DNA from 2 places in the Sporacetigenium sp. TC11 genome. Region 1 is predicted to be linked to the other one. Evidence: riboswitches for the same ligand, from Rfam matches in the RefSeq annotation. Region 1 holds a riboswitch; the other holds the start of a gene.
What was found. Region 1 has a riboswitch for lysine ahead of ACUSRV_RS12150 (acyl-CoA dehydrogenase). Riboswitches for the same ligand answer to the same signal wherever they lie in the genome.
Positions count from the first base shown of each region.

Region 2: linked by a shared signal. The riboswitch ahead of ACUSRV_RS10690 (APC family permease) and the one ahead of ACUSRV_RS12150 (acyl-CoA dehydrogenase) in region 1 are both predicted to bind lysine.

Region 1 is NZ_JBYVNY010000008.1:79,835-83,034, forward strand. It holds gene ACUSRV_RS12140 (electron transfer flavoprotein subunit alpha/FixB family protein) at 1-106, opposite strand, end outside; gene ACUSRV_RS12145 (electron transfer flavoprotein subunit beta) at 125-907, opposite strand; gene ACUSRV_RS12150 (acyl-CoA dehydrogenase) at 924-2,063, opposite strand; lysine riboswitch at 2,190-2,368, opposite strand; lysine riboswitch at 2,567-2,745, opposite strand; gene ACUSRV_RS12155 (hypothetical protein) at 2,875-3,200, opposite strand, start outside.
Region 2 is NZ_JBYVNY010000006.1:148,890-152,089, reverse strand. It holds gene ACUSRV_RS10695 (amidohydrolase) at 1-21, opposite strand, end outside; gene ACUSRV_RS10690 (APC family permease) at 39-1,421, opposite strand; lysine riboswitch at 1,545-1,728, opposite strand; gene ACUSRV_RS10685 (prolyl-tRNA synthetase associated domain-containing protein) at 1,819-2,307, opposite strand; gene ACUSRV_RS10680 (LysR family transcriptional regulator) at 2,758-3,200, opposite strand, start outside.

The DNA of each region.
Region 1 (3,200 bases):
CTGCTATCTCTCTTCCTTTTCCTAAAAGTTCTATTGATACATTTTGAACTTTTTTACCTCTTTGCTCTACGAAAACCCAAACACCTTTATATTCTGAAATACTCATATTAAGATCCCCCCTAAGTTATATAATGTATTTTTCCTTTAGTTTTTCAACTATTATTTTTGCTCCCTCTTTTGCATCTACTTCAAATACTTTTCCAGCACTCTTTGCTCCCTTAGTAAATGATTTTTTAACTTTAGTAGGAGAACCTTTAAGACCCATATTTGCCATGTCAACTTCTATATCATTTACAGTCCATATCTCTACTTGCTTTTCTCTATAAGCATCAAATATGCCCCCTACACTCATGTATCTAGGTTCATTCATTTCCTTTAATGTAGTTATAAGACATGGAGTTTTAACCTTTATTTTGTGATATCCATCTTCAAATACTCTTTTTAATATAATATCTTTTTCATATATATCTAAATCCTCAACATAACTTACATGAGGTATTTGTAAATGTTCTGCTATTTGAGGTCCAACTTGTGCTGTATCTCCATCTATTGCCTGTCTTCCAGCTATTATTAAATCGTAATCTAATTTTTTAAGTGCTCCTGCTATTGTACTTGATGTAGCCCATGTATCTGCACCTGCAAATGCTCTATCAGTTAAAAGTATTGCTCTATCTACACCCATTGCAAATGCTTCTCTTAATGCTTCTTCAGCTTGTGGTGGCCCCATTGTAATTACTGTAATATTTGCTCCAATTTCATCTTTTAATCTTAGAGCTGCTTCAAGTCCACTCTTATCATCTGGATTTATAATACTTGGTATCCCATCTCTTATTAATGTTCCTGTTTTAGGATCAAGTCTAACTTCTGTAGTATCTGGTACTTGTTTTATACAAACAACTATATTCATGTTTAATCCCCCCTGTTTATTTAAGTACGTTAGCCGCTATAACCATTCTTTGAACTTCTGAAGTTCCTTCATATATTTCTGTTATCTTTGCATCTCTCATCATTCTCTCTACTGGATATTCTCTTGTATATCCGTATCCACCATGTAACTGTACTGCCTTTGTTGTAACTTCCATTGCTGTTTCTGAAGCATATAATTTTGCCATTGCAGCTTCTTTAGAGAAAGTTACCCCTAGGTCTTTAGTCTTAGCAGCCTTGTAAACAAGCATTCTTGCTGCTTCAGTTTTTGTACTCATATCTGCAACCTGGAATTGCGTATTTTGGAAATATGATATAGGTTTTCCAAATTGTCTTCTTTCTTTTACATAAGAAACAGTTTCATCTATTGCTCCTTGAGCTATACCTAATGCTTGAGCTGCTATTCCTATACGTCCACCGTCTAGTGTTTTCATAGCAATACCAAATCCCTTACCTTCTTTTCCAAGTAAGTTTTCTTTTGGAATTCTACAGTTTTCAAATATAAGTTCACAAGTTGCAGAACCCTTTATTCCAAGTTTGTGCTCTTGTTTTCCTATGCTAAATCCTTCAGTTCCTTTTTCAACTATGAATGCTGATATACCCTTTGTCCCTTTACTTTTATCTGTCATTGCCATAACTATGTAAGTATCTGCATATCCTGCATTAGTTATAAATATCTTAGAACCATTTATTATGTATTCATCTCCATCTAAAACTGCTATAGTTTGTTGACCAGCAGCATCAGTTCCTGCATTAGGTTCAGTTAATCCAAATGCCCCTAATTTTTCTCCCTTTGCTAGCGGAGTTAAATATTTTTGTTTTTGAGCCTCTGTTCCAAATTCATAAATAGGTGCTGCACATAATGAAGTATGAGCAGAAACTATTACCCCAGTAGTTCCACAAACCTTAGATAATTCTTCTACCGCCATAGCATAAGCTAAATTATCTGCACCTTGACCTCCATATTCCTTAGGAAAAGGTATTCCCATAAAGCCATACTTTGCTAATTTTTTAACAGTTTTTATAGGAAATTCTTCCTTTTCATCTACCTCATGGGCAAAAGGCTTTACCTCTTTATCTGCAAATTCCTTATACATTTTTTGGAGCATATTATGCTCTTTTGAAAAACAAAATTCCATTGTTATTCCCCCTTTTTTATTGTCTTCTATTATTAATGTTTATAAATAAAAGGCACTGAAAGATTTTCAGTGCTTTTTTCTACAATAGAAAAAAGCTATAAATGTAATGAAAATCCTTCTTTTCACTACATAAATAGCTCTCCATAATATCTTATGGCAGTTATAGGGCATTTCTGCTCTATACCCAAGAACATACTTAAGAACAAATATATTCTTTCGGCAAAGAAACCATTCGCTTTTAGTATCGGACGTTCTTATCCTTAACATCTAAAAGTTACCCTTTTCCTTGCACCTCTATTTATGCCAATTTTTAATTTTGCCTTTATTTATAATGTTTATAATATTCTTGATTTGATTGTATATCTTTGACTAATTATTGTCAATCCCATTTTTGGCTTTTTATGTAAATTTTTGGAAATCGATTAAAAATTAATTAGCTCGTACTTATACAAATATATATGCATAAAAAAAGCTATTTATGCAATGAAAATTTTTCTTTTCACTACATAAATAGCTCTCCATAACAATCTATGGCAGTTATAGGGCACTTCTGCTCTATACCCAAGAACATACTCAAGAACAAATATATTCTTTCGGCAAAGAAACCATTCACTTTCAGTATCGGATGTTCTTATCCTTAACATCTAAAAGCTACCCTTCCCCCTGCACCTCTATTTATGTTAAAATTTTTACTTTTTTAATCTTGTTTATAACTTTCATACTATTTCTTGTTTTCATTATATATTTTAATCCATATATTGTCAATTGTATTTTTGAATTTTTAATCGAAATTTTCAGAAAATATTTTTAATTATTCAACTTCATTTTCACTTTCTGAATTTTCATTTTCAATTATTTTATTTTCTAAATTCTTTTTTCTGTTATCCAATGGATTTAGGTTTATATGATGAACTCTTTCTTCTTCACCTGGCTTCATTATAACATCTTCCATGCGAATTTTACCATTTGGAGTATGAGCTATAACTTGAGCTTGTCTATAACCCTTATGATAAACCCATGTATAATTGTCGTTTACTAATTCATCTAAGTCTTCAGATGATATTAAAGCTTTTGCTTGAGGCTTACCGTATTTATCTTTTAATATTACTGCTATAGTTTCATCGTCTATAACTTCAT
Region 2 (3,200 bases), on a different contig from region 1:
ATTTTTTAAAATTGTTTTCATAAGATAATCCCCCTGTCTTATATGTTTTGTCTTCTTTTGTTTTTTCTATCAAAATATATATAAAATATTATACCTATCGCTGGAACAAGTAAACCTATAATTGAAGTTTGAGGATCTTCAATAAATGTATTTACCATTAATCCTAAGAATAAAATAGTTGTTAATATTACTGTAACAGGGTATCCAATTACCTTGTAAGGTCTTTCTGCACTTGGGAATTTCTTTCTGTAAACCATAACAGCATATACCCCTAAAGTGTTAAACAACATCCCTGAGAATACAACTAAAGAAGTTAACTGATTTAAGTCTCTTAGTAATACCAAAACTATAGATATTATACATTGTACAATTAAAGCATTATGAGGAACTTTATGTACAGGATGTAATGTTTTAAAGCTTTCAAAGAAATGACCTTCTTGACTCATCGCATAATACATTCTAGGAAATGCTAGTATACATCCATTTAAAGCACCAAACATAGCTATTACCATACCTACTATAACTAAAATACTACCGGTATTCCCCATTAACTTTTGTGCTGCATGTGTTCCTAAATAATACTCATTACTTGCTATTAGACTTTGAATTTCTTCAAAAGGTATAACTCTATATATAGAATAATTAAATAATGTATAAAGTACTGTTATTGAAACAATAGATATTATAATTGCAAGAGGTAGGTTTTTCTTAGGATTTTTTACCTCTTCAGCTACAGTATTTAAATTAGTCCATCCTTCATATGCCCATAAACTTGCAACAACTGCAAATGCCACCATACTTATAATTGAGCCAAAGCTTACGTCACCAGCCACTGGAGCTAAACTTAAATCCGGTGTTACTTTACCAAATACAAGGCCTAAAACCATTATTATTCCAATAGGTATTAATTTTGCAACCATAGAAATATTTTGAAGTTTTGATCCAAACTTAACACCAAAATAATTTACAACTGTAAGTAATATTATCAATGCTATAGCAACAAACTTAACTGTCCATTCCCCCATAGGAAGTATAGCAGTTAAAGCACTTGGAAGTGCAATTGCCAAAGCTGCAATAGAACCAGGACCAGCTATTAACCAGTTGTTAAATCCACTTAAAAAACCAACTATAGGTGAATATGCATTACTTAAATATACAGTAAGTCCTCCAGCACGAGGATCTGATGCACCTAGTTCTGCATAACAAATTCCGCCTAATAATGAAATTACTCCTCCTAAAACCCAAGTTAATAAGGCTAACCCTAAACTCATTCCAGTTCTCATTAATACATATGACCCTAAATAAAAAATTCCAGAGCCTACCATTATACCGCCTAAAATACTTACCCCACCAAATAAACTAATTTCTTTTTTAAAGCCAGACTCCGTATTTTGAGTTGGCTGTGCTAAATTATTATTCATATATTATTCCTCCCATTATATTCCATATTTAAAAAATTGCAAAATAAAAACACCTAACAGGCTTGTCAGGTGTATACATACGTATAGCAAAGCTAAAGACAATCCTCTCTCCCTTCTGGCTCAATGTGAGATAGCGCAACATCAAAGTATCGAGCATATACAATGATGACAGTCCTGCACCTATTTGATACAGACCCAGCAATCAGACTTTGGTATCTGAAGCTTCGGCGGTGGCTCCTTTTACTATATGTCATAGGCTTCCAACCTCGATATAGTTACTCTTAACAACCGCGCCTCTACCCCACCCTTTAGGATGAGGATTTTTATGAAGTTTTGATTTTTAATATCATAACACTATATTTATATGTTGTCAACATTATCCATATTACAATCAATACTAAATAGTCAAATAATGAATTGTGTTTTTATTATTTTCTACTAGTTTCTTAAGGTTATCAAAAGATATCCAAACCGTTGCTGTATTGTCATTAGGATGAACCCCTAGCTTTTGTTTATTTATTAAATCTCTGTCAAATACAACCTCAACTAAATGGTCTTCATCGTTTACAACACCTAAAGGAGTTACAGCACCTTTACTTAGATTTAAATACTTTGATAGCCTCTCTTCAGATGCAAAACTCAAACCAGTTGTACCAAGTTGCTCCCTTATGTTTTTTAGATCAGCTTGTTTATCTTTATCTAGTACAACAAGAAAATGTCTTTTTCCCTTTGCATCTCTAATAAATAAATTCTTACATACATCTCCATGTTTTGAAATACCTAGATCATCCATTTCTTCTATTGTGTAAACTGGTGGATGGTTTGTCACCTCATATGTAATGTTTAATTCATCAAGTTTTTGAAAAACCTTTTGTTGCTTGTCCATAATATACCTCCTCTTTATTTCATAGAACTAGTGATAATAAAATCTCTAATCACTATTATACTATATTTTCCAATTAAGATAATTTATAATTTTTTAAATTAATGTACAATTATATGCAATTTTATCTAACAAAGCCAAATCAATAAAATATATTGAGTAGTTATGCTTCGTAATTGATGATACAATTAAGAAGAATATCTTTAAAAGGAGTGATTACAATTAAGAAATTCCCTAAGCATATGTTTATTATGCAAATGATTGTAAATTTATTACTGATAACGTATGGATTGAATGGTTTGTTTAGAGCACCCAATAAAGCCATTATGTATCTTGTTATGACTATAGTAGGTGTAGGCGGAATTATAATAGATACTATCGTGTATAAGAAAAACAAAAAAGAAAAAGATAATTAGATAAGCATATCAACTAAAAACATTAAATAAAAAGACCTCATATATGAAGGTCTTTTTTGTTATGTAAATCATTATAATCAATATTAAAGTTTTCCCTCACTAATTGCATAAACAACGACATTGCAGGACTAATCCATTTATTCTTGTGATAAGCGTAAATTGCTGTGATTTTGGTATCAGAGCAGCCTACCTCCAGTTCTTTTAACTTACCATTTTTCAGTTCTTCTTCTACTGTGAAGCGAGGCAATAAAGAAATTCCTAAATTACTTGCAACGCATCTTTTTATTGCTTCAATACTCCAAAGTTCAGTTGTGTTATTTAAGAATATCTTTTTATCACAAAAATAATTTTCAATTATTTTTCGATAAATAGATTCAGGCTCATTAACAATAAGACTTGTATTTATTTCTTGGTTATGTTTGCAAAAATCAAATTTATCTTGCTCTAATAAAGGTGAACATATTAAAGCTAAAGGGAAAT